Regions from separate parts of the Mesorhizobium sp. W067 genome, predicted to be linked through region 1. Evidence: riboswitches for the same ligand, from Rfam matches in the RefSeq annotation. Region 1 holds a riboswitch; the other holds the start of a gene.
What was found. Region 1 has a riboswitch for thiamine pyrophosphate ahead of thiB (thiamine ABC transporter substrate binding subunit). Riboswitches for the same ligand answer to the same signal wherever they lie in the genome.
Positions count from the first base shown of each region.

Region 1 (15,117 bases):
GGCGCTGCCGGCTCGCTCTTGCCCGGCGCCGGCGCATCGCTGGTTTCGGCCTTGGCGCGCGCCTTGCGGTCGTCGAGCCGGGTGCCGCCGCGCTGCGCCAGCATGTCGGAATAGCCACCGGCATATTCGATCCAGCGGCCGCCTCCGTCCGGGGCGATGATGCTGGTGACGGTGCGGTCGAGGAAGTCGCGGTCGTGGCTGACCAGGATGACCGTGCCGGCAAAGCCGGCGACAAGTTCCTGCAACAGTTCCAGCGTCTCCATGTCGAGATCGTTGGTCGGCTCGTCGAGCACCAGAAGGTTGGCCGGCCGCGCCAGAACACGCGCCAGGAGCAGCCGCGCCCGTTCGCCGCCGGACAGCTCGCGCACCGGGGTGCGCGCCTGTTCCGGCTTGAACAGGAAATCCTTCATGTAGGACACGACATGGCGCTGCTCGCCATTGATGACGAGGTTTTCGCCGCGCCCGTCCGTGAGATACTGCGCCAGGGTCTCGGCCGGATCGACCGCCTCGCGCTTCTGGTCGAGCGTGGCGATTTCCAGATTGGTGCCGAGCCGCACCGAGCCGGCATCGGGCTTCATCTCGCCGGTGAGCATCTTCAACAGCGTCGTCTTGCCGGCGCCGTTCGGCCCGACAAGGCCGACGCGATCGCCGCGCTGGATGCGGGTCGAGAAGCCCTTGACCACGGTCAGGTCGCCAAAACTCTTCTCGATGTTCTTGGCCTCAATCACCAGCTTGCCGGATTCGGCGGCGTCGCTGGCCACCATGGTCGCCGAGCCCTCGGCGCCGCGATGGCCGCGAAAACGCTGGCGCATGGTCTGCAGTTCGCCCAGGCGGCGCATGTTGCGTTTGCGGCGAGCCGTCACGCCATAGCGCAGCCAATGCTCCTCGCGCACGATCTGGCGGCCGAGCTTGTGCTGTTCGCGCTCTTCCTCTTCCAGCACAAGGTCGCGCCATTCCTCGAAATGGCCAAAGCCCTTGTCGAGGCGGCGGGTCTGGCCACGGTCGAGCCAGACAGTGGCGCGCGAGACGCGTTCGAGGAAGCGACGGTCGTGCGAGATGACGATCAGCGCCGAAGACGTCCGGACAAGCTCTTCTTCCAGCCATTCGATGACCGACAAATCGAGATGGTTCGTCGGCTCATCAAGCAGCAGAATATCGGGTTCGGGCGCCATGACGCGGGCAAGTGCTGCGCGGCGCGCCTCGCCGCCGGAGAGATCGTTGGGGTTCTCCGTGCCGGCGAGGCCGAGATGCTCCATCAGATATGTGGCGCGGTAGGGATCGTCGGCAGGCCCAAGCCCGGCCTCGACATAGGCGCGCACATTGGCAAAGCCGTCCATGTCGGGCATTTGCGGGAGATAGCGCACCGTTGCCGAAGGCTGGCGGAAGACCTCGCCGTCTTGCGGCTCGATCAGACCAGCAGCAATCTTCAGGAGCGTCGACTTGCCGGAGCCGTTGCGGCCGACGAGCGCGATCTTGTCACCGGCGGACGCCGTCAGTTCGGCGCCATCGAGCAGCGGCGTGCCGCCAAAGGTCAGTCTTATGCCGTCGAGGTTGAGAAGGGGCGGGGCCATGTCAGCTTTCAGGCAAGGGGTAGGGGTGGGCGAGCAGCAGCGCGCGGCCATGGCCGAGCGCGATTTCGAGGCCGCCCCCGGTCGTGTTGGACTTGACCTCGTTCGAGATGGTCAGCGACGAGCCGAACACGACCTCGACATGGTCGAGCGGCCACTTCGCGCCGGACACGGTGAGGCCCGAAAGATCGGAAAAGCCGAGCACCGAAAACAGCGTTCCGTCGGCATAGTCGAAGCCGGCCTTGCCAGGCAGCAGAGGGGCGCCTTCCTGCGCTCCGCTGGTCAACAGCAATTTTGTGCCGGCCTCGGCCAGCCGCAGGCTGAGCGCCAGATGGAGGAAGGCGTGGTCGGCGCGCTTGCCGCCGAAAGCGCCGGCCAGCACCAGGCTGGTGGCGCCGCGTTCCAATGCCGCCGCGATCGCCAGTTCGCCATCGGTCTTGTCCTTTTCGGGAGGAAACACCTCCCGCGGCACGGCGGCGAGATCGGCAGGCAGGTCCGCCGGCACGGAATCGAAATCGCCGACCCACAGCTCCGGCATCACGCCGAGCAGGCGGGCATGATCGATGCCGGCGTCGGCGGCGATGACGCGCGTGCCCGCGACCTGGCGGTCGAGCCGCGGCGTGCGGACGAGATCGCCGCCAAGCAGGATGGTGAATGTGCTCATATCCGCTGGCCCTTACCAGCCCCGCCGACGAAACGGAAGGCCGAGCGGCACCGTCACTCTTTGTTGGAGCATGATCTTTTTCCGGAAACGGATTCCACTTTCCGGGATCACGCTCGGGCAAACTTCCACTTGCGTGGCACCTTGGCCGGGCCTATGTGTCGAAACGCTCTAACGGGGTGCCGGACGCGATCTTCGCGGACCGGCTGAGAGGCAGTCTCGCCAACCCGCTGAACCTGATCCGGTTTGTACCGGCGGAGGGATTAGACGCTTCGGACAGCCCGACGCCTCAATTCCTTTCAACACGAATGAAGGAGGCGCCGATGCGCATGTTTTTGTCCCGTTTTGTCCCAGCGCTGGGGCTTGCTGTTTCGCTACTGGCAAGCCCTGCGTCCGCGCAGGAAAAACTCACGATCTATACCTATGAGAGTTTCACTGCCGACTGGGGTCCGGGCCCCCAGGTGAAGAAGGAATTCGAGGCCGAGTGCGGCTGCAGCGTCGACTTCGTCTCGGTGGCCGACGGCGTCGCGCTGCTCAACCGCGTCAAGCTCGAAGGTGCCTCGACCAAGGCCGATATCGTGCTTGGTCTCGACACCAACCTCACTGCGGAAGCCAAGGCTTCCGGCCTGTTTGTCCGACATGGCGCGGTGGCTGAAAACAACGTGCCGGGCGGCTGGAGCGACGACACTTTCGTGCCCTATGATTATGGTTATTTCGCCGTCGTCTACGACACCGAAAAGCTGAAGAGCCCGCCGAAGAGCCTGAAGGAACTGGTCGAGGGCGATGCCGCCGACAAGATCGTCATCCAGGATCCGAGGACGTCGACGCCGGGCCTCGGCCTGCTGCTGTGGGTCAAGTCGGTCTATGGCGACAAGGCGCCGGAAGCCTGGGCGAAACTCAAGGGCAAAGTGCTGACGGTGACGCCGGGCTGGAGCGAGGCCTACGGCCTGTTCACCAAGGGCGAGGCGCCGATGGTGCTTTCCTATACGACGTCGCCGGCCTACCACATGGTGGCCGAGAACACCGGGCGCTACCAGGCGGCCTCGTTCGAGGAAGGCGAGTATCTGCAGATCGAGGTCGCCGGCATCACCACCACGGGCGCGAAGAATCCGCTGGCGGCGAAGTTCCTGGCCTTCATGACCGGGCCGAAATTCCAGGATGTCATTCCGGAGACCAACTGGATGTTCCCGGCCGGGAAAACCGACAAGCCGCTCAATCCGGCTTTTGATAGGCTGGTCAAGCCGGCGAAGACCTTGCTGTTCAGCCCGGAAGAGGTCGCGGCAAATCGCAAGGCCTGGGTGGATGAATGGCTGGCGGTGATGAGCAAGTAGATTTGGCTGTATAGTCAAAAGATGAGTGCTCTACGGCGCCCCCCTCTGTCCTGCCGGACATCTCCCCCACGAGGGGGGAGATTGGCCTTTACGTTGACTTTCGCCAATCTCCGAAGCTGCAGGAATGAGCGGAGCGCTAAAACCGCCAATCTCCCCCCTCGTGGGGGAGATGTCCGGCAGGACAGAGGGGGGCGCGAAGGAACGCGACGCCCGGTAAAGAGTGCAACGCTCTGACCCCCGCATCACGGCCGGCATTGTCGCGCTTGCGGCAATCGCGCTGCTGATCGGTGCCGCCTTCGCCGGCCTTATCCGCGAAGGCGCGCACGACCTTTCCGGCGCCGCGTCCGCCTTTGACCTCTATCTCGTGCGCGTTGTCCGCTTCACGCTCTGGCAGGCTGCGCTCTCGACTCTGCTTTCCGCCGTACCGGCGCTCTTCGTCGCCCGGTCGCTGTCGCGGCATCCGCGCTTCTTCGGACGCGGCTTCATCCTGCAGCTGTTCACTGTGCCCCTTGCCTTGCCGGCAATTGTCGGAGCGCTGGGCATACTGGCGCTCTATGGCCGCGCCGGTTATTTCGCCGCGATCGGTGGCCAGAGCTGGCCCGACATCTATGGGCTGTCGGGCATCCTCGTCGCCCACGTCTTCTTCAACCTGCCGCTGGCCACCCGGCTGTTCCTCGAAGCGCTGGGAACGGTGCCGGCCGATCAATGGCGGCTGGCGAGCCAGCTCGGCATGGGGGCGTGGCCAGCCTTCCGGCTGATCGAGTGGCCGGTGCTGCGCGCCGCGCTGCCGGGCGTCGCCGGGCTTGTCTTCATGCTTTGCATCACCTCCTTCACCATCGTGCTGATCCTCGGCGGCGGGCCGGCGGCGACGACGCTGGAAGTCGCCATCTATCAGGCGCTGCGTTTCGACTTCGATCCGGCGCGAGCGGTGACGCTGACGGTGCTGCAGATCGCGCTGACTTTTGCCGTCATGCTGGCGCTGACGCGGCTCGGCGCCAATGTGACCGGCGACGCCAATTTGCCTGTCGCGCCGCGCCGCTATCACTTGGCCGGCAAAGCAGAAACAGCGTTCAACGCCGTCCTGATCGTGCTCGCCTTGCTGTTCGTCGCCGGACCAATGGCGGCCACCGTCGCGTCCGGCCTCGGCGCCGATCTCGGCCGGCTGGCGGGCGAGAGTGCCGTGCGTCAGGCGACGCTGACCAGCGCCGGTCTCGCCTTCTCTGCGGCGCTACTTTCGGTGTCGCTGTCGCTGTCGCTGATCATGGCTCGGCGGGCACTGTCGCTGCGCCGCCGGTCCAGTGCCCGTTCATTGCTCGAACATGCCACCGACACCGGCGCCGGCTTCGTCCTCGTCGTGCCGCCCATTGTCATCGGCGCCGGCTGGTTTCTCCTGCTGCGCACGGTCAGCGATGTCTTTGCTATAGCGCCGGTCATGGTCGTCACCGTCAATGCGGTGATGGCGATGCCCTTTGCCATCCGCGCGATGCGCCCGGCCTATGATGCGGCGAGCGAGCGCCACGAAACGCTGTGCGCGCAGCTCGGCATTGCGGGCTGGAACCGGCTGCTTCTGGTCGACTGGCCATCGCTCCGGCGGCCGCTGGCCACCGGCTTTGCCTTCGCCATGGCACTGTCGCTCGGCGATCTCGGCGTCATCGCGCTGTTCGGCAGCGATTCGGTGCAGACCTTGCCCTATCTCCTGCTGGCGCGCATGGGCAGCTATCGCACGGCCGATGCTGCCGGGCTGGCTTTGCTGCTCGGGGCGGTCTGCCTTGCGTTGGTGGTCGCGGCAGACTGGCTGGGACGGGGAGAAAGATCGTGACGTCCGCCATGGAGAAAAGCACGACCGTCCGGCTGGACAAGGTCTCGTTCAGCTATGGCGGAACGTCATTCCTGTTCGATGTCGAATTCGACACATCGAAGATCACCGCCATCATGGGGGCAAGTGGTTCGGGCAAATCGACCTTGCTCAATCTGGTGGCTGGTTTCGAGACGCCGCAGTCCGGTCGTGTGCTGATCGGCGGCGCCGATTTCGGCGTCGAGCCGCCTTCGGTGCGGCCGGTGTCGATGGTGTTCCAGGAAAACAATCTGTTTGCTCATCTCTCGGTGGAGAAGAATGTCGGGCTCGGCCGCTCGCCATCGCTCAACCTGACCGAGGCCGATCGCGCCGCAATCGCCGAGGCGCTTGACCGCGTCGGCCTGGCCGGCAAGGAAAAGCGCCTGCCGCGCGAACTCTCCGGCGGCGAAAGGCAGCGCGTGGCGCTCGCCCGCGTTCTGGTGCGCGACCGGCCGGTGCTGCTGCTCGACGAGCCGTTCGCTTCGCTCGGGCCAGCACTGCGCGACGACATGCTCGACCTGGTGGCCGGCGTTCATGCCGAGCGGGCGATGACGGTGCTGTTCGTCACGCATCAGCCGGAAGACGCTCGCCGTATCGGCGAGCAGATGGTTTTTCTGGACAATGGCAGGGTTGCCGCGACGGGACCTGCCGCCGATTTTTTCGACGGCACTGGCCCTGAAGCGTTTCGGCGCTATATCGGCGCAAGTTCGGGCGGATCACGCGATATTGCCCGGAAGCGGACATAATTTACGACCAAACCGGCTACAGGTGATGTGGCGCTTGCTTGCCATGGTCCAGTCGATGTGGCTAGGTCCGCTTAGTACTGGTCCGGCACGAGCCGTGATTTGCCCCTACAGCGCCGCACCCGGCCGGATGCGTAAACGCTGTAGGTTTTTTGATGTGTGCAGGATTGCCAACGAAAACCGATTTTTCGCTGGCGCGGACCCCGGTCCAAATCATGCGCCGAGAGCTGAAGGAACGCCGTGCTGCCGACCGGCACCGACACTTTGAAACGCAGACCGCTGGTGCGCTTCCTCGCGCTGGCCGGCCTTGCCGTGGCGCTGGCCAGCTGCCAGATGTTCACGCCTCCCGAAGTGCAGGAATCCGGCTTCCAGCCTTCCGACAAGCCGATCACGGTCGACAATGTCGCCGCCAACAGCAAGCTTGCCGAACTGGCGAAGGCACAGCATCCGCGCATCCTTGCCACCTATGGCGGCGAATATTCCGATCCCAAGCTCGAGCGCATGGTGGCCAAGGTTGTCGGCAGCCTGACCGTGGTGTCGGCCAATCCGACCCAGACCTATCGCATCACCATCCTCAATTCGCCCAACGTCAACGCTTTCGCGCTGCCGGGCGGCTATCTCTACGTCACCCGCGGCCTGCTGGCGCTGGCCAATGATTCGGCCGAACTCGCCGCCGTCATCGCGCATGAGATGGGCCACGTCACCGCCAATCACGGCTTGCAGCGCCAGCAGCTCGAGGCCGAGGAAGGCCTGGCGACCAAGGTGGTCTCCGATGTGCTGGGCGACAGCCCGACCGCCAAGCAGGCATTGATCCGCGGCAAGCTGAGGCTGGCGCAGTTCTCGCGCAACCAGGAGCTGGAGGCAGACGCGATCGGCATCAAGTCGATCGGCGAGGCCGGTTACGATCCCTATGCCGCCGGGCGTTTCCTGCAGTCGATGTCGGCCTATACCGATTTCCGCTCGATCAGCGGCGCCACCGACGCCAGCCTCGACTTCCTGGCCACGCACCCCAACACGCCGCAGCGAATTGATCTGGCGCAGCGCCACGCCCGCCAGTTCGGCGCGCCGGGCATCGGCACCCGCGACCGCGTTTCCTTCCTGGCCGGGATAGACGGCCTGCTCTATGGCGACACGCCGGAAGAGGGCTATGTGCGCGGCCAGACCTTCCTGCATCCGGGCCTCGGCGTTTCGTTCACGGTGCCCGACGGCTTCATCATCGACAATTCGGCGGCGGCAGTGACGGCGACCGGTCCCGGCGACATGGCGATCCGCTTCGACGGTGTGTCGATCGACAAGGATCGTGCGCTGACCGACTACATCAGAAGCGGCTGGGTGGCCGGTCTCGACGAGACCAGTGTGCGCCAGGAGACGATCGACGGCAACCAGGCGGCGACCGCGCACGCCGGCGCCGATGGCTGGCAGTTCGACATTGCGGTGATCCGCGCCGGCGGTCAGGTCTACCGGCTTTTGACAGCGGCCCCCTCGGCCAGCACGACACTCGATCCGGTGGCACGCTCGGTCAGCGGTTCGTTCCGCGTGCTCAGCCCCGCCGAGAAGGCGGCACTGAAGCCGCTGCATATCCGCGTCGTCACGGTACAGGCCGGGCAGACGATGGGCACACTTTCGGCGCAGATGGTCGGCGTCGACCGCAAGCTCGATCTGTTCCGCGTGCTCAACGCGATGTCGCCGGGCGCCTCGGTTTCGGCCGGCGACAAGGTCAAGATCGTCACGGACAGATAGCGCCGGTCTTCGTCAGAAACCCCAGCCTTCGTAGTGCTTTTTTCTGAGATAACTTTTCTGAGATAACTCGGGGCGGTACCCCTGTTCCTGGCAATCTCACGCTGCCATGAATTCGGGGTTCTGCTTGACCAGCGCGAGCTTGAGCTTTTCCATGGCGCGGGCCTCGATCTGGCGGACACGCTCCTTGGAAATGCCGAGCGTCTCGCCGAGCGCCTCAAGCGTCGCACCTTCGTCTGTCAGCCGACGCTCCTCGATGATCCTGAGTTCGCGGGCATTGAGCGCGCGGAGCGCCGTCTTCAGCCACATCAGGCGCCGTTCGAAGTCGATGGTGTCGCCGGCGACCTCGTCAGGCAATGGATCGTCCGAAATCAGGAAGTCCATCCGCTCGGTGGTACCGGCCTCATCGGCGAGCGGTGCGTTGAGCGAAGAGTCAGGTGCTGAAAGCCTGGAATCCATCTTCTCGACATCGGCCTCGGAGACGCCGAGGGCTACCGAGACTTCGCGGTAGAGCGTGGCGTTGGAGATCGGCTCGGCGCCGTTGGCAAGACGGGCGCGCAGGCGCCGCAGGTTGAAGAACAGCGCCTTTTGCGCCGAAGAGGTGCCGCCGCGAACGATCGACCAGTTGCGCAGGATATAGTCCTGCATCGAAGCGCGGATCCACCATGTCGCATAGGTCGAGAAGCGCACCTCGCGCTCCGGCTCGAAACGCGCGGCTGCTTCCAGCAGCCCGACATGGCCCTCCTGGACCAGATCTCCGAGCGGCAGGCCGTAATGTCGGAATTTCGAAGCCATGGAGATGACCAGCCGCATATGGGCGACGGTGATCTGATGCAGAGCCTGCTGATCCTGGTCCTCCTTCCAGCGCAAGGCGAGAACATGTTCCTCATCGCGCTCGAGGTAGGGGGCTTTCATTGCCGTGCGGACCATGGTCCGTCCTGCCGTGTCTTCGATCATGCCGCGCTCCTGCTCCCGGACATTTTCGGACGGCCTGGCGGCCGTTATCTCTGTTTGACGCAATTCCGAAGGAAACCGCTTTCCCACTTTCCTGGAATTGCTTCGGGCCTAGCGCAGCCAAGGGTTCTTGAAATGGAAACGCGGCGCCCTACAACAAGCCATGAACGTGCCACACCGGGGATTGGTTCCGCCGCCGATGGCGGTTGTTTTGTGCGATCCGACAGGGCGCATCGACACCGCAGATCGGGACTATTGGCACCGATCCGAGCTGCTTTGAGAATCTGATTTCTGGATCGTCGTTTTTTTGAAATCTGGTTCCTTATTTTGCTGCGCTGTATCTGTCAGTTTCCGGCTCTCACAAGCGCCGGACACCGGCCAAGGACGGGATCACACAGAAATGAAATGGCTCAATTCGCTCATCGTTGCCGGAACGCTTCAGGTTCTGGCTGTTACATCAGGCCATGCCGGCGCCAATCTTGACCAGATCAAGCAGGCCGGCACCCTCAAAGTCGGCACCGAAGGCACCTATGCGCCCTTCACCTATCATGATGCTTCCGGCGCGCTGGTCGGCTTCGATGTCGAGATCGCCAAGGCGATCGGCGACAAGCTCGGCGTCAAGGTCGAGTTCCTCGAAGGCAAATGGGACGGGCTGATCGCCGGCCTCGACGCCAACCGCTACGACGCCGTGATCAACGAGGTCGGCATCACCGACGCGCGCAAGGCCAAGTACGATTTCTCCGATCCTTACATCGCCTCCAAGGCCGTGCTGATCGTGCGCGGCGACAATACCGACATCAAGACCTTCGCCGACCTCAAGGGCAAGAAGTCGGCACAGTCGTTGACATCGAATTTCGGCAAGCTCGCCGAGACCAACGGCGCCGAACTTGTCGGCACCGACGGCTTCGACCAGTCGATCCAGCTGCTGCTCACCGGCCGCGCCGACGCCACCATCAATGACAGCCTGTCTTTCCTCGACTTCAAGAAGCACAAGCCGGACGCCAATGTGAAGATCGCCGCGCAGGAAGAGAACGCCGACTATTCCGGCGTCATCGTGCGCAAGGGTGATCCGGAGCTGGTCGCGGCGATCAACAAGGCGCTGGCCGACATCAAGGCCGACGGCACCTACAAGAAGATCGCCGATACCTATTTCGGCCAGGATGTCTCGCAGTAAAGACCATCTCCCGGCGGTTTGCCGGCAATGACAAATAGCGGCGGGCCGTCTTTGACGGCTCGCCGTTATTCGCATGATATGAGAAGCACACAATCGCACTGCCGTCACCGCGGCGGTCTGTGAGGGAGGAGCCGTTCGTGCCGCACTGGCTACACCTGATGCTGGACTCGTTGCCGACACTGCTGTGGGCGGCGTTGATCTTCACCGTACCGCTGACATTGCTATCGTTCGCACTCGGCCTGTTCGTCGGCCTGGTTGTCGCCCTGGTGCGGCTGTTCGGCCCCAAGCCTCTGGTTGCCGTGGTCCGCTTCTATGTCTGGATCTTTCGCGGCACGCCGCTTCTGGTGCAGCTGTTCCTGATCTTTTACGGCCTGCCTTCGGTCGGCATATTGCTGGATGCTTTTCCGGCGGCGCTGATTGGCTTCACCCTCAACATAGGCGCCTACAGTTCGGAAATTATCCGCGCCGTGATCGGCTCGGTGCCGAAGGGCCAGTGGGAAGCGGCCTATTCGATCGGCATGACCTGGAGCCAGGCGATGCGGCGCACCATCCTGCCGCAAGCCGGCCGCGTCGCCGTGCCGCCGCTGTCCAACACCTTCATCTCGCTGGTCAAGGATACGTCGCTGGCCGCCGCCATCACCGTGCCGGAGATGTTCCAGGCGGCGCAGCGCATCGTCGCCACCACCTATGAACCGCTGATCCTCTATGTCGAGGCGGCGATCCTTTATCTGGCGATGAGCTCGGTGCTTTCGGCCTTGCAGACGCGGCTGGAGGAGCGGCTCAACCGCTATGGCGGCTTCCTGGAGGCGCGCTCATGATCGGCCTCACCGATATCGAAAAGCGCTTCGGCGACAATCTGGTGCTGAAGGGCGTGACGGTCACCATTGCCGAAGGCAGCGTCACCGCGCTTGTCGGTCCCTCCGGCGGTGGCAAGAGCACTCTGCTGCGCTGCATCAACCTGTTGGAGATCCCGACCTCGGGCATGGTGCGCATCGGCGACGAGACGCTGGAATTCCGTCCCGGCATCAAGATCCCCAGCCGCGACATCCAGCGCCTGCGGCTGCAGACCGGCATGGTGTTCCAGAACTTCCAGCTGTTCCCGCATCGCACCGCGATCGAGAACGTCATGGAAGGCCTGGTGACGGTGCTGAAATGGCCGACGGCAAAGGCGCGCGAGCGGGCACTGGCGCTGCTCGAGAAGGTCGGCATGGCGCACAAGGCGGACGATTGGCCGGCAACGCTGTCGGGCGGCCAGCAGCAGCGTGTGGCGATCGCCCGCGCCCTGGCGCCGTCGCCGAAAGTGCTGCTCTGCGACGAGCCGACCTCGGCGCTCGATCCGGAACTGGCGCAGGAAGTGGTCGACGTGCTGGGAAAGCTCGCCAGCGAAGGCACCACCATGGTGATGGCCACGCACGACCTTCGCCTTGCCTCCAAGATCGCGCAGGAGGTGGTGTTCCTCGATGCTGGTGTCGTCGTCGAGAAGGGGCCGTCCACCGTGGTGTTCAGCAATCCGGAGCGGGAACGGACCAAGCGTTTTATTGCGACGCTGAAGCAGGAGGCGGAGAAGGAAGCCGGCGGCTGAGCCTTCTACGTTCCCCTTGTGGGGAGTGTCGGACGGAAGGTCCGGGTGCGGTCTGGTCGTCCCCATCCTCGCTGCTTCGCAGCGACCCTGCCTGGGCGAGCCACGGGTCTCGCCCGTCCTTGGAACCCCACAAGGGGGTAAAAACAAAAACCCGGCACAAGGCCGGGTTTTTCATGATTTCGACGGTGAAAGCGATCAGGCAGCTTCTTCCTGCTCGGCTTCCTCATTGTCGGCCTTGGCGCCGCGCTTCGGGCCCTTGTTGAGGTTGACCTCGATCAGGCGCACGGCTTCGGTTTCCGACATGCGGTTGACTGCCGCGATCTCGCGCGCCATGCGGTCGAGTGCCGCCTCATAGAGCTGACGCTCGGAATAGGACTGTTCCGGCTGGTTGTCGGCACGGTAGAGGTCGCGCACGACTTCCGAGATCGAGATCAGGTCGCCCGAATTGATCTTGGCATCATACTCCTGCGCACGGCGCGACCACATGGTGCGCTTGACGCGGGCGCGGCCCTGGACGACCTTCAGCGCGCGCTCGACATAATCCTCTTCCGACAGCTTGCGCATGCCGATGGAGGTCGCCTTGGCGACCGGAACCTTCAGGCGCATCTTGTCCTTCTGGAAGTCGATGACGAACAGTTCCAGCTTGTGGCCCGCAACTTCCTGCTCGTCGATCGAGACGATCTGGCCGACGCCGTGCGCCGGATAGACGATGTACTCGCCGGTCTTGAAACCGTGGCGTGCCGAGGTGGACTTCTTCTGCGGGGTGATCGTTGCCATTACGCCCTGAACTCCTTGTTGTGGCACCGGCGGCCTGCCGGTCCGAACGCATGCGACCGGGGACACCGATCGTTAGCCGCACAACAGATGAACCCATCGGAAAAAGCCGGGACCGGCAAACCGCATACATAGCGACTGCCTGGCCCAGATCGCTCTGGTCCGATTGGGGATTTCACCTTTCAGTGATTTGGGGCGCTTGCGCCATAAATCGACGTTGTGTCACCGGCATGTTTCAACTGGTGTAGCACAAAAAGTCGGAAGAATCAAGGTTTTGCTGCAAACGCGAAGGTCGAGCGACATCGCCGCCTGTCAAGGCAGTTAATGTATGATGCGCGTTACGCAGCGTTATGACGATCCAATAGGCCGCACTTTTTTGCTTTGCGCATCACCCTTTCCGAAATCGATTCCGATTCCAGGGTCATGCGCTCAATCGCCTTCGCCGGGCTCGGCGGAGAAATATTTCTCGAACTTGCCGGCCTCGCCGTCGAAGCTCTTGGCATCTGCCGGAGGCTCCTTCTTGGCGGTGATGTTGGGCCATTTCTCGGCGTATTCGGTGTTGACCTGCAGCCATTTGTCGAGGCCCGGCTCGGTGTCGGGCTTGATTGCATCGGCCGGGCATTCCGGTTCGCAGACGCCGCAGTCGATGCACTCGTCGGGATGTATGACAAGCATGTTCTCGCCCTCGTAAAAGCAGTCGACCGGACAGACCTCGATGCAGTCCATGTACTTGCATTTGATGCAGTTGTCGGTCACGACATAGGTCATTGGTCGGCTCCGGGACGTCCCGTTCTTGCTAGAGCGACGTGCGTCCACTTGGACGCACAAAGTACGCTCTAACACTTTGAATCTGCGCATCGTGCCTTCCGAAAAATCGATTTCCGATTTTCGCGCCGATGCGGCGGCTTTTTTGGTGAGGTAACGCCTTTGCCTGCCGCTTGCAAGGGCAGCCATTGCAGGCGGGGCCCGCGTGTCCGGAATGAAATTCCAGACCGCCGGCATGGCGCAGACGGCCAAGGCTTCAGTCTTCGCCGAACAGCCGGTCGGTTTGCCTGCGCTCTTTCTTGGTCGGCCGGCCGCTGCCGGCGTCGCGCAGCGCCGGAATGGCATCGGCAACAGCCTCGCCTTTTGGGACCGGCGGCGGGGACATGTCCTCGTAGAGCGTGCGCGCTTCCTCGGCCGGACCGCGCCGCACGCCGGTGCCAAGCACCTTCCAAATGAAAATACGGCGCTCGTGCGTAATGGTCAAAACGTCGCCAGGCTTGACCAGATCGGAGGCCTGCGCTGCTTTGTCGCTGTTGATGCGGACGCGTCCCGCGACAACCAGCTTGGCCGCCAGCGAGCGCGATTTTATCGCGCGCGAAAAGAACAGCCACTTGTCGATGCGCTGACGACCTTCAGCAACCATCGCAGCGAGTTATTTCTTGTTGGAGCATGATCTTGTCCGAAAACCGGTTCCACTTTTCGGGATCATGCTCAGAGCTTACTTCTTCAGCTGGTCGCGCAAGGCGGCGAGCTTGGCGAAGGGCGAGTCCGGATCGAAGCGCACCGGCCGTTCTTCGCGTGGCTTGGCCTGGAAGGCCGGCTTGGCGCCTTGCGGTCCGCCTTTGCCTTCCGGCCTGCCGCCTTTCCAGTCAGGCCGGCCCTCGCGCGGACGCTCGCCTTGCGGCTTGCCGTCGCGGCGCTGTTCGCCCTCGGCCTGCGGCTTGGGCTTGAACTTCGAACGGTCGAAACGTGGCTTGGCGGCACCGTCGCGCTGGTCGCGCCGGCCCTGATAGGCCGGCCGCTCGCCCGTTGCCGGCTGTCCGCCGGCAGCGTCGGCCGGCGCATCGGCGCGGGCAGCCTGGCCGTTACGCGGGCGATTGTCCCGGCCTTGACGATGGCGCGGGCGCTGCTCGAAACGACCCTGCCGCCACAGCAAGATGGGCTTTGGCGCTTCGGCCTCGGGGACAGGCTCAGCGCTTCCACCCTCCCCCTCGTGGGGAGGGTCGGCGCGCAGCGCCGGGGTGGGGGCAGCGCCGGCGTCGGCGGTTGCGCCTGCATCGGCTACGCGGTCTGCACTATCGGTTTCGTCAGCGCTGTCACCCCCACCCGCGTCGCTTCGCGCCGCGACCTCCCCCATCGAGGGGGAGGTAAAAGCGTCGGCGCTTTCGGTGACAGTGTCGTCAGCCTCTGCAACGGCCGGAGCGTGTTCTTGCGCTGCAGGCTCTGCAGTTGTTTCGTCGATGGCTGGGACCTCGGCGGTAGCTTCAACGGCCGCAGCTGGCTCCGAACCCTCGGCAGGCGCTTCCGGCTGAGCGTCTGCAACAGCCTCCGATGCGACTTCGGCAACGGGCTCCTCAGCCGCAACCTCAGTGGCGGAAGCCGCATCCGGCTCCGAACTGTCGGTCGGCGCTTCAGCGACAGCTTCGCCTGCAGCGGCTTCCGCCGTCTGGGCCTGCTCGGCCTTCGCTGCCGCTTCCGCCAGCTTTGCCGCCGCGGCTTCGCGCGCGGCATTGTCCTGCGCTTCCAGCCGCGCCTTCACCTCTGCGGGCGGCTTCGGCTCGGCGCGATAGCCGAGACCTTTCAGGATCTCTTCCATGTCGTCGGCGGTGGCGCCGAGGATGGACATCATCGGCGGCGTCACCATGAAGGACTGGCCGTCATAAGCGCCGTCGGGGCGCTGTCCCAGACCGGGCTTCCAGTTGGTCGCAGGCCGGATCAGGTCGGCCAGCCGTTCCAGAATGTCGATGCGCACGGCGCGGCGCCCGAGATTGCGG
Region 1 is NZ_JBTTII010000001.1:4,307,540-4,322,656, reverse strand. Features, by position in the region: gene ACYG97_RS21070 (ABC-F family ATP-binding cassette domain-containing protein) at 1-1,571, opposite strand, end outside; gene ACYG97_RS21065 (thiamine diphosphokinase) at 1,573-2,232, opposite strand; TPP riboswitch at 2,395-2,509, shown strand; gene thiB (thiamine ABC transporter substrate binding subunit) at 2,559-3,560, shown strand; gene thiP (thiamine/thiamine pyrophosphate ABC transporter permease) at 3,781-5,379, shown strand; gene thiQ (thiamine ABC transporter ATP-binding protein) at 5,388-6,140, shown strand; gene ACYG97_RS21045 (M48 family metalloprotease) at 6,471-7,877, shown strand; gene ACYG97_RS21040 (RNA polymerase factor sigma-32) at 7,974-8,831, opposite strand; gene ACYG97_RS21035 (amino acid ABC transporter substrate-binding protein) at 9,229-10,002, shown strand; gene ACYG97_RS21030 (amino acid ABC transporter permease) at 10,140-10,820, shown strand; gene ACYG97_RS21025 (amino acid ABC transporter ATP-binding protein) at 10,817-11,584, shown strand; gene ACYG97_RS21020 (CarD family transcriptional regulator) at 11,780-12,361, opposite strand; gene fdxA (ferredoxin FdxA) at 12,788-13,126, opposite strand; gene ACYG97_RS21010 (RNA-binding S4 domain-containing protein) at 13,380-13,766, opposite strand; gene ACYG97_RS21005 (helicase-related protein) at 13,842-15,117, opposite strand, start outside.

Region 2 (15,117 bases), 3.6 Mb from region 1:
GGCGCGCTCAAAATCGTCGCGAAACCGTTGGCCGGCCTCGCGTTGCTGGCGCGTCAGTGAGGTGATGCCGACCAGCGGATCGACATTGCGCACCCGCACGATGCCGCCGGTCGCGGTGTAGCCGTCATTGGAGACCTCGTAGACGCGCCGCGCCTCTTCGGTGCCGACGCTCAACCGCTTGCGGCCGAAGCGATCGTCCTTCAGCGCGAAATCATGGCCGATCTCGCGGCGGATGCGCACCTGCTCGGCTTCGCCCGCAGGCAATTTCGGCGGTTTGGCTTTCTGCGCGGTTTTTTTGCTCATCGGGGGATCCTTGTGGGATTGGGTTGTTGAGCCGGAAGGTTGGCGTTCCTTCGCGCCCCCTCTGCCCTGCCGGGCATCTCCCCCACTTGGGGGGAGATCGGATGTCGCGTCGGCTTTCGCCAATCACCACCGCCGTTGGAAGGCAGTGCGGGCGAGCTGCCAATCTCCCCCCTCGTGGGGGTTGAGGAGTGGTCCGCGAAGCGGACGGAAAGCCAATTGCTTGGCTTTCCGAGCGACGAACGTCCGCCAGGACAGAGGGGGGCGCTGTCCCGCCGGCTTTCGATCATTGGTGGGGTCGTCCGGAGGCGAGGAACGGAGCCCAGCCGCTCACACCACCTCCGCCACAGGTCGGTGGAAACGCGTCTGATGATATTCGCAGTAGCTTTTCAGCGCCCTTGTGCGCAGGCCGCAGCACAGCATCTCGAGCCCCGGCCGACTGCCGGGAGCATCGTTGTCGGGGTCTTCCTCCAGCGTCAGGTCGAGCGGCGCGCGGCAGCGGTCGAACAGGCAGTCGATGAAGCGCATGGCGGCGACATGCGGCTGACGCCCGAGCGAGGCAGGGCGCGGCGCCGGCACATTGAAGCGGTAGATTTCGCCGTCCACCACCAGCCGTCCTTCGCCCGGGATCGAGGGCGCCGGACGGGCTGGCAACAGAGGCCTGGCCGATGGCTGACGGCTCGGTTTGGCGGCCGGTTTGACCGGCGCGGCCTGCTTCGAAACTCCTACTTCCCTTACGAGCTTGCTTGGCTGCGCCGGCGGATTCCTCTTGGCGGTATTCTCGTTTGCCGCAGTCTTCCCCGTCGCATTCTTCCTCGGTCGGCCGCCGGACCTGCCGCCTCTGGGGTTGGCGAAGCCGATGATCTTCAACGCGCTGTTGCGGTGGACGATGCCGATGATGGCATTGCGCGAGACCGGACTGCCGCGCAGCGCCGTGAAGCGGACGGCGATCCCTGTGGCCGACAGGCCATCCCTCAGCCAGACGGCGATCTCCTGCAATTCGGTGTCGGTATAGGCAGTCATGTCGGTATCCATTGATTGCGCGCGCAAAGGCCGAGCGCCGGCCCCGAGGGCCCACGGGAAAAAATCAGAGCGGATGGTCGGTGCGGTCAGCCGATACTGGCGGCCGGCAGCGAGCCGGCGAGATGCCGCAAGGCGGCTTCGGCGGCCGCTTTGGTGAGGGCGGAAACCGCCCTGCCCGTCAGCCGGTCGAACAGGATGACGGTGCCATCTTCCGTGCGGATGCAGGAAATACCCTGCCCGCCGGAGACAGCCCTTGGCGCACCGGCGGCGCCATGGGCTGAAGAGGTGGCCGGAGCCGGGAGAGGAGCGGCTCCGGCCGTTCCGGTCGATCGGGGGGACGACGGTTCGACCGGATCCGGGGCAAGAGCCCCGGTTTGCGTCCGGACCGGGGAGGAGGACAGCCCGGACGATGGGAGAAAGCTGACGATGTCTGCGGAAACGCTTGCGGTTTGTTCGATCATGCGCTAAGCGTACGATATGTACGAAACGTACGCAAGCGAAATCGTACGTATTGGACGATAAATTTCAGGCAATTTGTACGATGCAGGAACCGAGGCACAGATTGCAGCAGGCGCGGGCGGAGGCGGGTTATGCCTCGCCGAGCGACGCGGCGCGGGCATTGCGCGACATCAACAAGAACACGCTGATCAGTCACGAGAATGGTAACCGGCCGCTGTCGCGCAAGGCGGCGGAGAAATACGGCCGCCTGTTCGGCGTCGATCCCGGCTGGCTCTTGTTCAACGGTGACGGCGGCAGCCTTGCGGGGGGCCATTTCGGCTTTGACGAGTCGGGCCGGCAGATCCCGATGCCGTCGCTGGCCACCGTCGATGTGCCCATCGTCTCATGGATCAGCGCCGGCGAACTCGGCAGCCAGGACATGGTGGTCAATCTCAGCGACTATCCGACCATCCCCACCACCGATCTGGAGCAGGGCCAATGGATTGCTCTGCGCGTCGACGGCCCGTCGATGAACAAGATCTCGCCACCGGATTCGATCATCTTCGTCAACCTCAGGGACAAGCGGCTGGTGACCAATGGCTGCTACGTCATTTCGGACGAATCCGGCCAGGCCACCTACAAGCGTTACCGCCCCAACGAGAACCCGCCCTTCCAGCCGGCCTCCTACATGGACATCCCGCCGCCGGCGCTGGAAGGCGCCATCACCATCATCGGCCGGGTGAAGCGCTCGATGATCGATATGTGAGGGAGAAGGCGGTGAGGCGCAATCTCCCCCCTCGAAGGGGAGATGGCCGGCAGGCCAGAGGGGGTCGCCGCGCGTAAGGCGCTGACGTCCTCTGTCCGCGATAGGAAGTCGCGTCAGGACGTACCGACCCCCTCTGTCGCCTTCGGCGACATCTCCCCCTCGAGGGGGGAGATTACGCGCCCAAAAACTCGTTCGTAAAATACCCCCCGAAATCCGGCTTCTCCTTCAGAACCTTGCCATCGCCATCGAGCAATATGCCGGCCCTGAAGAGGTAGGTTCCGATCGCCTCGATCTTGGCCCTGGCGATGGTGCCGATGACGCCGTCCTGGCTGCGCAAGAAGTGTCCGTCGACCATCATTTTCAGCGAAGCGTGGATCAGCGCCGGGTCGGTCAGCGCATCCCTGTTGGAAGCGATCAGCAGATCGCCGGCTTCCTGCGGGTGATCGCAGGCAAATTGGTAGCCGCGCCGCGTTGCCTCGACGAAGGCCGATGCGGCCTTCGGGTTTGCCTGGAGATATGCATTGCTGGAGGCGATCAAGGTGGTGTGCTCGTCGGGCACGCCGTAGTCGGCGTAGCGGAAGCCGCGCTGCCTGACGCCTTTCAGCTCCGCATCGACGCCTTCCCAGGTCGAGACCTCCAGCGTGAAGTCGACCGAGCCGTTGGCCAGCGCCTCATAGGCCGAGGTGCCTAATGTCACCGTCTCGAAAACGCCCTTGCCGCCATCGTGGCGGATGATGGTCGAGATCAGCGTGTTTTCCCAGGCGCTGCCGAAGCCGCCATAGGTCAGACCGTCGAGATTCCTGGGACTCTTGATCTCGCCGCGATCCGCGTTGAAGACCAACCGGCCGGTCTCCTGCTGGACCACGGCGTAGACCGCCTTAAGATCGGCGCCGGCAGCCCGCTGGGTAAACAGGCCGACGCCGGCAATGCCGAAATCGGCGATGCGGTTGGCGACCAGCGTGCCGGCGCCAGTATCGCCATAGGGCAGGATCTCAACATCGAGCCCGGCCTCGTTGTAGAATCCTTTGTCGCGGGCAACGAACAGGCCGACATGGTTGGTGTTGACCGTCCAGTCGAGCGCGACGGTGATTTTTTGCGCAGCCGCATGAGCGCGAGAGGCAAGCGGCAGTCCGGCAGCCAGCGTCAGCAGCAAAGCCTGCCGGCGTGTGAATTCGGTCATGAAAAACTCCTTTGAGCGGTCTGCGGAAACAAGCCCCGGTCAGTCCCGGGATTGAGCAGCGTGTCGAGGATGTCGGCTTCGAGCGCGGCGGCATGGCGCGCGGCATCGCTGCCGGTGGTGCGCGGGCGCGGCAGCGGCACGGCAATCTCGCCGATGATGCGGGCCGGCCGCGCCGACCTCAGATAGATTCGATCGGAGAGGTAGACGGCTTCGCGCACGTCATGGGTGATCAGCAGCGCCGTCCAGCGTTGGCGCTGCCACATGCCTTCCAGCCAGCGCTGCATACCCGCGCGGGTCAGTGCATCCAGCGCGCCAAAGGGCTCGTCGAGCAGCAGCATGTCGCGCTGCTGCACCACGGTGCGCAAAAGGGCGGCGCGCTGGCGCATGCCGCCGGAAAGCTCGGCCGGCCAGGCGCGCTCGAAACCGGCAAGGCCGAACTCAGCGAACAACGGCGCGACGCGTTCGCGCGCCGCCTTGCGGCCAAGACCCTGCACTTCCAGCCCCAGCGTCACATTGTCGATGACGCGCCGCCACGGCATCAGCGCGTCGCGCTGCGGCATGAAGGCGAAGGGGCTGCCCTGCAATGGCGCGCCGTCGAAGCGCATGTCGCCCTCGCCTTTCAGCGCGCCGGTCAGCAACTGGAACAGCGTCGACTTGCCGGCGCCGGAAGGGCCGAGGATGGAGACGAACTCGCCGGCCGCGACATGAAGCGAAATGCCGGCGAGCACCTCAAGCGCGCCGAAGTTCTTCCTGATGTCCCGGAGTTCGAGCCGCGTCATTGACGGTTCTCTTCTGCAGCTTCAACCTTGCCGTCGCGGCTTTCGCTCCCTGCATTCTCCCAAGGCATGGCGAAGCGCTGGACGAGCACCGCAATGGCGAACAAGACAAGCGTGAGCGCGGCGCTGACGGCGACCGCGGCGAGCACCAGATCGGGCCGAAAGTTGTTCTTGGCATTGAGCATGTAGATGCCCAGCCCCTTCGCCGCCCCCGCATATTCGGCGAAGATCGCGCCGACGACGGCGTAGGTGATGGAGATGCGCAGCCCGGCGAAGAAATAGGGCAGCGCCGAAGGCAGGCGCGCCAGCCAGAAGATGCGCCAGCGCCCTGCCCCCATGGTGGCGAGCATCTGCGAAATCGCCTTGCTGGTCGCGGCAAAACCCTCGACCAGCGCCACCATCATCGGGAAGAAGGTAACGAGCGCCACAAGCAAGATTTTTGGCATCAGCCCGAAGCCGAACCACAGTACGATGAGCGGCGCAATCGCGACCAGCGGCAAGGTCTGGCTGACAATCAGCAGCGGAAACAGCGCGCGGCGCAGCGGGGCCAAGAAATCGACCAGCGCCGAAAGCACGAAGGCAGCGACCAACGAGCAGGCGAAGCCGGCTGATGTGGCGCGGATGGTGGGCAGCGTGTTGTCGGCAAGGGCAGCGCGATGCTCCCAGGCCTGCTGCAGCACGCGCGACGGCGCCGGCAGCATGGTGGGCGCAGCGCCACCATAGCGGGCGTAGAGCTCCCACGCCGCGAGGAGCAGGGCGGAGGCGCAGGCGGCGGGGATGGTCTTGGCGATGGCTGCGGCTAATCTCCCCCCTCGAGGGGGAGATGTCGCCGAAGGCGACAGAGGGGGTCGTCTCGCATAGAGCGCCCACGCCTTGCCGATGCGAAAAGGACGTCGGCGCTCCACGCGCTGGGACCCCCTCTGGCCTGCCGGCCATCTCCTGCTCGAGGGGGGAGATTCGTGGGCATCGCGGTCTTCGCCAATCGCCAATGGCTCCCCTCCTCTCTGTGCTGAGGGGTCAGAGGCATCTCCTCCACGCAATGGGTCAGATAAACCAGCCACGGCAATATCCTCAAGGAACGACGCTTGAGCCGCGGCTCAGACGGCGCTCGGGCTGTTCGCCGAGATCGTGATGTCGAGGGTGACGTGGCCGGCGCCGGGGCCGAAGCGGCAGAAGGCCTCGTTGAGCGTGGCAAACACCGCACCGGCATCGCCACGCAATTTGGTGCAGAAGTTCTTTGAGCGCTCAAAGACGCCGGACTGTTTCAGGAAATCGATGCAGCCGTAGATCTCGTCCATATGGTCGCCCGTGCCCATAACGTAGAGCGAGAACTGCGCCGCCACCGGCTGGCCGGTCGACGGCGTGGCCTGGACAGCGCGGATCGCGGCGATCTTGCGCTCGTCCAGCGGAATGGCGGGGCCGCCGGTCTCGTCGGAGCGGCAGATCGGATCGTCGGGCTCGCCCGGACAGCCGCGCGAGACCGCCGCCGAAAGCACGCAGTGCTTGCCGCTTTTGGCCGCCGCGACGAACAGGTCGCGCATGGCGGGAAACAGCACCTCGGGCGGCCCGACCATAAGGCTCGAGATGTCATCGGTTTCGATCCGCAGCCGGTCGCGCCAGGGATCGAGCGCGCCGAACGCGCCGAGGATGACGCCGACGAAATCGTCGGTCATGGGATAAAGGGAAATCTGTGCGCCTGAAAACATCGCCCGCCTCGCTCCGCTGGTATTATCCAGATCAGCTTTAGGGTCCGAAGGCTTGCCGCCCTCATCTCAGCCCCGACGATACGGAGCACCCCTGTGGATGGGCGGGTTAAAGCACCGTTCGCGGCATTGGGGAAGCCGTTTGTTGAGGCACTGCGGGAAAGTGTTTTGGGCCAGACGTGCCGGGCGCCCGGGCGTTAACAGACGACTCGTCAGTTCGTTGCGTTATAACGTTTCCACGAACTTCTTATAACTGCGTTGAAATTCAAGTTGATAAACGTAATTATAAGAAAACGGCAGAGACTCCGCGCAGCCCTTACGGTTTCTGGATTTCCTTATCCGCGACCCCATCCGGACTGTGCTCCTGCATCGCTCGGGCTTGCCTGTGCTGGTCCCCTCGCCCCAGCGCTACGCCATCCACAAGCTGATCGTCGCCTCGCGACGCGGGCCGAGCGCTGGCGCCAAGCGGGAGAAGGATCTCCATCAAGCGCGCCTGCTGACCCAAGCGCTCGAAGCCACGCGTCGCCAGGACGACCTTGCCTTCGCCTTCATGGAAGCGTGGGACAAGGGCGAAAACTGGCGCGAGACGATCCGGGGCGGCTTGAACCTGTTCGACGCCGCCACGAGGGAAAACAGTCACACCATCCTGGGGAAATCCCTCCGCGAAATTGGTGCGACTCCTGAAGGATTCACGATGCGGGATTAGCTGAAGCGACCGCTGCTATATTCATTTCCATCGTCCCAACCGTACGAAATTGGCTTGACGCTTATTCGTACATAAAGTACGATATCTCTTTTCGCAGAGAGGAATGTCCTTGAGCACAGCGAACCATGTTGCCTTCGCCGATCTCTCTCGGCCTTTGCTGTCACCCCCGTCGTTGCCGCCGCCTTTGTTGCCGCCGCCTTTATTGCCGCCCCCTTTGTTGCCCTTGTCATTCGATCAGTGCGAACGCCTCGCCGGGGCTTGGCGAATGGCCAGCCAAGACATCGCCGACGACATCCGCTTCGTCCGCCAATATCTGAAAGTCGTTGCCGAGAAGGACGAGAGGCTGTCGACCGGCACCCTTGTTCACAGCCGCGCCTATGTCGAGGCCTGCGCCGGCTGGCTGCCACAGACTGTAACGCGCTATCTGCGCCACCTGCGCCAGATCACCGAATGCGAACTGGCCATGACAGCTGCCGGCATTCGCTTTGCGCTGTCGAGTTATGCCTGGGAGGCATGAGGGCGCCTGTCGCCAAACACAAGGAATTGCGCTGCCCGTCGCAGGCGCAATTCGTCAGGTTGAGAGGCTCGGGCGCGCCTGAACGGCGGGCGCCAAGGATGGCCCCGGCCAGCGAATTCCGGCCTTGCTTTATTTCGACTGGCCTTATTTCTGGCCTTATTTCGATTTGGCTTTGCCGGACTTTGCAGCGGCAGGCTTCGCCGCCTTTGGCTTGGCGGCTGCCTTGGCGGGCTTGGCGTCAGCTTTCTTCGCCGCCTTTTTGGGCTTGGCGACCGCGCCATCGACTTCAGCCGTGGCCTGCTCCCAGTGTTCCTGATGCGCGCCTTCAGGCCGGCCGGCCTTTTCCCAGATCTCGTGCGCGCGCTGGCGAATGCGGTCCTGTTTGTCGTCCGTCACTTAAGCCTCCGTGGTTGGGTCCGGTCGGTTGGTCCAGATTCCACGAAAACATTAGCCGAAAATTCGACCGGCGTCTTGAGTGACGAGACATCTCAGCGCGGGTCGGAAATCACCGCAACGCCGAGCAGCGCCGCTTTCTTGACGATCAGCCCGGCGAGGTCGGCATCCGAACGATCGGTGCCGGTGCGCTCCCGCAGGAGCGCGATCGCTTCCTTCATCGATAACAGCGCCGTGTTGCGCTCGGCCAGCAACTTGTCGCAACACGCCGCAACATTGGCGGAGTTCGGGGTCTCGACATGCGGCAACATGGCAATTCTCCTTTCATCATGTTCGTCATTCGGCCCTGCCGCCCTTTTGGGAAGAACGACAGGGCCGTATCACCGATGAATGGTTAGGTTGTCGAGCGTTACTCGACCACCTCGACAATCCTGCGCGTGCTGGGGTCGACCAACACGGTATGGTTGTCGACGACGGCGTATCTGTACTGAACGTCGGGAACCTCCTGCAGCTCGACAGTGTCAGGCAAGGCAGTGCCGACATTCAATTCGACGCCGAGCAGATTGACCGAGGCAAGCGGATGTTTCTTTACGTATTGGTGCACGACCGTGCGCTGTTCCGGGGTGATGATCACCTGCTGCTGTGCCGGCTGCGTGACGATGACCTCGTCGGCGGCGGCAATGCCGATACCAGCGATCATGGCGAGCCCGGCGACGGCGGGAATAAGGATGGTTTTCATCTTCGTCTCCTGTCGTTGTTGGCGAGCTCCGCCGTGTTCCCGCATGAGGCGAAAACAGCGCAGATCGAGGTGGCGGGCTCCTGGAGGCAAACGCAGCCGGTACGGTCTTGTTCCGCAAGCGGAGACTAAATTGATCGGCTTCCGGTCATGCCAGCAGAACCCGCACCCGCAAGATTCGCATTGAAGCACAATCCCTCAGGAGACCTTCGACATGGACGATGCACGGCTCCAATTCCGGTGGCGATCGCGGCCGGCGCCGGCATTGATCCGGTGACCGCGTCGTGCCCGGCCAAGACCGGAACCGACCGCCTTCGTGCCACGCCGTGAAGTTTCAAGCAAAGGTCATTGCTTCGGCGGCTGCGCAGGCACCTCGCCAGGCTTGATCACCGGCGTCTTGCCCTGATCCGGCGGCGGCTGCGTCATACCCTGGTCACCACTGGGCGGCGGCTGCAGCACGCCGCCGCAGGGACCGAGCGTGCTGGACGATTCGCCACCGCCATTGGCGGCCGGCGGCTTCTGACCATCGTCCTGAGGCTGCGCCTGGCAAGGCGCGGCAGGGCCGTGCTGGTCGCTATTGTCCTGCGCGGCCGCCGGGTCGACCAGCGCCAAGAGCAGCACGCATGGGATGAGGGGGAAAGTCTTCATGGTCCAGCTCCTCTGGATTCATCACCTTGGCAAAGCAGACTAGTCCTTGGCAAAGCAGACTGGCTGCAATTGGTTCCACTGAAGCTGGAGTGGTTGCTGGAACCTGGCAGCCGGAAGTGAGTTCCACCTTCTCGACGCTAAGCCGCCCAGAGGAGGCAATCATGGAACGAAACAGAAAACCCAATGACGAGGTCGAGGCGCCACCGAGCAAAAACGATGCCCGCGACAGGATCGCCAATGATGAAGTGGAAGCGCCGACGCCGGGTCGGCAGGATTGGGATGCGCTGCGTGGCGCAACGGTCCTGCCCGACGGAGCAGATGAGGAAAGCCTGCCGGACACCACCGGTGTCGAGAAGGAAGGCGAACTGCCCGAGGAGGATGACGACAACCCCTACCAAGACAGTGACGATGCCTTGCCCGACGACGCCGAGGAAGCCGCCATTGGTCACGACCTGGCGAGGCGCGGCGGCCCGTTCGACGACGTGTAAGGCAGCGACCGCGGACTTTCGAGAGGTTTCCCGGGACGTCCACGCCGTCACCAGTTGGACCAAGTATGAGCTGAAGGCGATGCCGGAGCATCGCGATATTTCGAAGGATCCGGCTGGCCGGATCCTTCGTTTAAGGCGCCTTGGCGGTTTGGCTTAGCCCTTGTGGTCAAGGGCTGGACGGCGACAATCTCGGCACCTTCGACAGCCGAGAAGCAGCCGAGAAGCACGAACGCGAAGCCCAATATTTCAAGCGCCGTCGAGGCCGCTCGCCTGAAATCTTCAAAGTGCGCAAGAAATCCCCGCCGCGGGCGGTGCAGACACGCTCCGGCATCGCGGCGCTGCGAACCGGGCCATCGACCGCCGGCACTTGAGTGCCGACGGGCTCTGACCTTCAATTCGACCCGGGATCGCCGAGCGCCTCGGTGACGAAGGACGCCGCGATCAGGTCGTCGGCGTCGAGGCGTAGGGAGCCTTCGACACCTCCCATGATGGCTGCGACCTTCTGGAAGGTCTGCATCTCGTGTTCAGTAACGCTGGCGTCTCGCATCCTGGCTTTCAGATCGGCGATGCGTCGGCCCAGTGAGGCCGACGTTCCGATTTCTCTTTTCGACATGGTGGCCTGCTCCTCCCCCAACCCATGCTGTGGACGTACTCAAGTCTGCCTATATATAAGGCAGCGCGAATACAGTCGCCGCAACGCGCGATATCTGGGAAGGTTCCGGCGCCAAATAGTCACGAAATAATACGTGGTGGGACTCGGGTATGTTAAGCGCCGACGCGGCGATAGACACCGCAGCCAGCGGCTGCGGCCATCGGCTTGGCCAACCCGTGTCGGGGTCGCGAACGCGGGTCGGACTTTGATCGCCGCGCGCGAACAGTCAGCGAGAGGCCGGAACCACGCCGGACACCGAGCGCGCCGTTTCGGGCGAAAACACCACGAAAGCAAAAACCAGAACGGCAGCGGCGATAATGAGCGAGCCGCCGGCGACAATCGGTTCAAGCGCCGGGTTTCCCTGCAGCATCACATACAGCGCCGGCAGCATGATCACCAAGCCGAGAGTGTAGAGCCCGTAGTGGATCATGGCGATGCGACGCGCCGCCTTTTGCGGATTGAGCGCGTAGTAGCCGCCGAAGATGGCGCTCGTCACCCAACCGAGCAGATTGATATGCGCGTGCGCCGGAAAAGCGGCGTGGTCACCCGAGATCGCCATCTGCAGGCCGGCCGCAATCCCCAACATCAGGAACAAGATGGCAGTTTTGAAAAAGAGTTCTGAAACCCTCGGCATGTCATTTCTCCCCCTATGCGGTCTGCGACCGCTTGCGACCTGGAGAATACACCCACGCGCAGAACTTTTCCACGCCCCGGTTATGGGGCCATGCCTGCACAGCTTTTTGCACGCTGTTCGACTTTTCTGGCTGCCACAACCCGGCGCCGCCGCGCTACGGCGTCAGCAAGATGTCGGCGCCCGCTCGCTCGTCGAACACCACCGCGCAGCCGCGCCCCAGCGCCACTGCCGACAGCGCGTTGGCCACCGTCTCGTCCGGCGATACGAAATCACCGGTCAGCACTCGCAACTCCTCCACCGCCCTGGCCATTGACACGCAGTGCCCGGCAACGCGATCGCTCGTGCAGGCGTCAACGACGCTGACGAGGTCGATCATCTCGAACTGGCCCATACCGGCCTCCACAAAAACAGCGTCCCGTCGCGGATATGAACGCTGAGGCGAGAGACAATGTTCCGCAGGTCCGATGCCCAGGCGGAGCACTCGACGGCCCGACCTGGAACGGACCGGCCGGCGGCAACCGCTTCGATTGACAATAGGCCCTGTTTGTTCTCTATTTGTTCGGCAAAAACGCCTATCACAACAGACGCGGCTAATGCTGCAACGCCGCAAAGGGAACGGTCGGGATGGAGCCCACCATCCTGCATGCGGATCTCGACGCCTTCTACGCCTCGGTCGAGCAGCTGCTCGACCCGGCGCTCAGGGGCAAGCCGATCGCCGTCGGCGGCGGCGTCGTGCTTGCCGCCTCCTACGAAGCCAGGGTTTTCGGCGTGCGCGGCGGCATGCCCGGACGACGCGCGCGCGAGCTTTGCCCCGGACTGATTTTCGTCGGCGGCCATTTCGCCGACTATCAGCGGCTGGGCGACGCCGCCATCAAGGTGCTCGACGATTTCACGCCGCTGGTCGAGCGGATTTCCATCGATGAAGCCTTTGCCGACGTCGCCGGCTGCACGCATCTGTTCGGGCCGCCGGCCGAGATTGCCGCCACGGTGCGTCGGCGCGTCCGGGCAGAGCTCGGCCTGCCGATCTCGATCGGCGTGGCGCGCACCAAGCATCTGGCCAAGATCGCCTCGCAGGTGGCCAAGCCCGACGGGCTGGTGGTGGTCGATCCGGACACCGAACTTGCCTTCCTGCATGATCTGCCGGTCGGGCTGATGTGGGGCGTCGGCCCGGCGACCAGAGCGCGGCTGGCCGAGATCGGCATCGAGACCATCGGCCAGTTGGCAAAGACGCATGGTGGGGCGCTGCGAAGATTGCTCGGGCCCGCCGCCGGCGAAAAGCTGGCGTCGCTGGCATGGAACCGCGACCCGCGAAAGCTCGAAACCCACAGGCGGTCGCATTCCGCCGGCGCGCAGTCGGCGCTTGGCAGACGGCCGGCCGAGGCGCGTATCTTCGGACCCGTCCTGCTGCATCTGGCAGACCGGGTCGCCAGCCGGCTCAGGGCGAAATCACGGCCCGGGCGCACGGTGACGGTGCGCGTGCGTTTCGCCGATCTGCGCGCGGTCACACGCTCGCTGACGCTCGATCAGCCGATTTCGGCAACCGCGATGCTGGCCGAAATCGCCGAGGAGCTGGTGCGCGGCGTGCTGGCCGCCAACCCTCGAGAGAAGACCATCTCGCTGCTGGCGATTTCGGTGTCGCAGCTGGAAGAAAGTGCCGAGCTGCAGCTGGAGTTGCCGCTCGGGCTTGCCGATGAAAAGCAGCGGCCCGGCAGCAGGCAAGGCCTGGCGCGCTTTGGCGCCGACCGCGCCATCGACAAGATCCGCCAGCGCTTTGGCAGAGAGGCTGTCGGCTATGGCGCCGTGGCGCTGGAAGCCCGGCGCTCGGTTCCCGATGCCTTCCGCGAACTGGCGGAGAAGGAACTGTGAGTGCGGCGCGACGGCAAGGCCAATGTTTAGGCTGGGCCATTCCGCGCTGCATTGCCGCTCTGTTTGACCAGGCCGACCAACCAGGCCAGACCCGCCGCCGTTTCGGACGTTTTCCGCACCGCAACCCGGCCGCGCCATGCACGCCCAAGAACAACGATTTCTCGATGAAGGTGGATTTGCGATTAACGCATCGGCGCCAAGAAAACCCGGGACGGGACGACGGCGCCGCGAAGGTTGACAGTGCCGATCCGTCTGGCATTATCGCGTAAGCTTGGAGGATTCACTATGAAGAAAACCTATTCGAAGCCTGTTCTGGTCAAAAAAGGCAAGCTTTCGCAGGTTACGGCGCTCGCCAATGGAGCGGGTTCCGGCCCGATCGAGTGAAGTCGTTGAGTCGGACTGTCGCCTGATCTGGCGGCCTCGCCTGACACTGGAGATGCGGCATGAAGAAGACCTATTCGAAGCCGGTGCTGGTCAAGAAGGGCAAGCTCTCGCAGGTTACAGCCGACAATGGTAACGGCTCCGGGCCGGTCGCAGTCTAGCAGCCGATTATCCGACGCCTCGTGCCGTCTGGCCGGGAACAGGGCTTTGGGTGCCCGACGTGGAGAGTGGAAAATGAGGAAGACCTATTCGAAGCCGGTGCTGGTCAAGAAGGGCAAGCTCTCGCAGATCACCGCGAACGGCGCTTCTGCTCCTATTCCGGGCTAAACTCGTTCCCCCGGTAGATCGAGATCCTCCTGACAGAGTCGGGCGGCTTGATCGTTTCCAGAGCATGATCTCCCGCAGGCGGCGGGACCGTTCAGCGCGCAACCACCAGATCGTCGAGCACGAGCTGCCAATAGTGGCTCGTGGAGAGGCGCACGCGCGTCACCGCCGCCAACATCGGCGCATAGTGGACGGGCGCCAGTGCCGACAGGACGATCGTGTCGCTGGCGATCAGCCGGTCGCCAAGCCAGCTCTCGACCAGTGCGGTTTCGCCTTCGGACTTCAACCATGCCGCCGTCAGCATCACGGAATGGAACCCGAACGGTTTGTCGCTCGAGAATTCGGCCGGGTGTCCGCTGCTCGTATAGCAGACATGGTCTCCCGAGATATTGCCGTTGACGTAGCCTTCGCTGCCTTCGGTATGATCGCGCGCCAGTGCGTTCAGGTTGAACCAGGTCAACCCGGCATAACCGGACGGCACCTTGCGCAGGCCGCGCGTCGTGACATCGTCGAAACCGATGGCCTGCAAGGACGCGGCGCTGTCGACAGCCGCGTTCTCGGGCGACAGCAGGCCGAGCTCGGTCGGGTAGGCCGACAAGACCAGTCGTCGTTCCCTGCCATCGCCGGTGACTTCGATCGCGTCGGCGTCATCGGGCAGATCGAGACGGAAGCCAGCGCCAGCACTTAGCGGATGCACCGCCACCTCTTGCCCTTTCGCCATCACCGAGATGCTCGCCGAGACACCGTCCGCTACGCGGCCGCTGAGCCGGCGTATCGCAAACAGGCCGACCGGCTGCAGCATTGCTTCCGAGACCAGCCCGGTGGGCGAGCCCGGCAGCGGCCGGAGGTGCTGCGACTGGACCTCGTTGGCGCTGCTCGAGCGCCAGCCGGGCGGAACCGACACGGTGAAGCGGTAGCTGCCCGGCACATGGATGGGCGCGGCCCGACGTTTCGCCGACGCCAGGAAATTGGCAAAGCCGCCGCGATTGCTCCGCGCCGCGGCGACGAAGCGGCCGTCGCCATCATGCAGTCTGACCATGATGCCGGCCATCGGGCGGTCGCCGAGCCCGTAGCGGCCGTCGCGATCGGAATCGAAATAGACAAAGGTCGAATGATTGAGCTTGCCGTGGTTGCCCGACCAGTCCCGGCGCACGGCGTAGTCGTTGGCCGGATCTTCACGAAGCCGGGCCTTGCGACGAGACCGCGCCAGCCGCCAGGCGAGAGCCGCAACGACAGCCGCGAACCCGACAAGGAGTATTGCCTTGATCACGGACGGCTCAAGCAATGCTGTCGGCCCTGCTCATCTGGATCTCCTGCACATACATCGATCCATATATCGATGCTGCAGGCGCTTGAGCAACCGGACACGGGACCGGCGGACCACGGCATCGGCGTCACATACCCATTTCAGGCACCTATTCCGGCGATGGCACCGGCGGCTTGGTGGTCAGCGCGGCTCCGAAGGCGGCGACGACCACGGCGGCGATGCCCGCGCATTGCAACGGGCTCAGGATCTCGTGCAGGAACAGGAAGCCGGCCAGCGCGCCCAGCGCCGGCTCCAGGCAGGTCAGCGTGCCGTAGAGCCT
Region 2 is NZ_JBTTII010000001.1:750,610-765,726, reverse strand. Features, by position in the region: gene ACYG97_RS03750 (DUF6456 domain-containing protein) at 1-303, opposite strand, end outside; gene ACYG97_RS03745 (GcrA cell cycle regulator) at 631-1,323, opposite strand; gene ACYG97_RS03740 (hypothetical protein) at 1,410-1,784, opposite strand; gene ACYG97_RS03735 (LexA family transcriptional regulator) at 1,865-2,527, shown strand; gene ACYG97_RS03730 (ABC transporter substrate-binding protein) at 2,700-3,707, opposite strand; gene ACYG97_RS03725 (ABC transporter ATP-binding protein) at 3,704-4,486, opposite strand; gene ACYG97_RS03720 (ABC transporter permease) at 4,483-5,325, opposite strand; gene ACYG97_RS03715 (YkoF family thiamine/hydroxymethylpyrimidine-binding protein) at 5,581-6,189, opposite strand; TPP riboswitch at 6,180-6,292, opposite strand; partial or broken gene ACYG97_RS03710 (GSU2403 family nucleotidyltransferase fold protein) at 6,503-6,892, shown strand; gene ACYG97_RS03705 (hypothetical protein) at 7,158-7,409, shown strand; gene ACYG97_RS03700 (DUF2934 domain-containing protein) at 7,566-7,805, opposite strand; gene ACYG97_RS03695 (hypothetical protein) at 7,898-8,113, opposite strand; gene ACYG97_RS03690 (DUF1236 domain-containing protein) at 8,212-8,541, opposite strand; gene ACYG97_RS03685 (hypothetical protein) at 8,884-9,186, opposite strand; gene ACYG97_RS03680 (hypothetical protein) at 9,348-9,674, shown strand; gene ACYG97_RS03675 (hypothetical protein) at 9,815-10,045, shown strand; gene ACYG97_RS03670 (hypothetical protein) at 10,066-10,287, opposite strand; gene ACYG97_RS03665 (heme-copper oxidase family protein) at 10,553-10,960, opposite strand; gene ACYG97_RS03660 (hypothetical protein) at 11,115-11,351, opposite strand; gene dinB (DNA polymerase IV) at 11,585-12,826, shown strand; gene ACYG97_RS03650 (hypothetical protein) at 12,823-13,095, shown strand; gene ACYG97_RS03645 (hypothetical protein) at 13,112-13,210, shown strand; gene ACYG97_RS03640 (hypothetical protein) at 13,270-13,368, shown strand; gene ACYG97_RS03635 (hypothetical protein) at 13,442-13,534, shown strand; gene ACYG97_RS03630 (hypothetical protein) at 13,626-14,801, opposite strand; gene ACYG97_RS03625 (EamA family transporter) at 14,947-15,117, opposite strand, start outside.
Region 2: another riboswitch for thiamine pyrophosphate. It lies ahead of ACYG97_RS03715 (YkoF family thiamine/hydroxymethylpyrimidine-binding protein); the one in region 1 lies ahead of thiB (thiamine ABC transporter substrate binding subunit).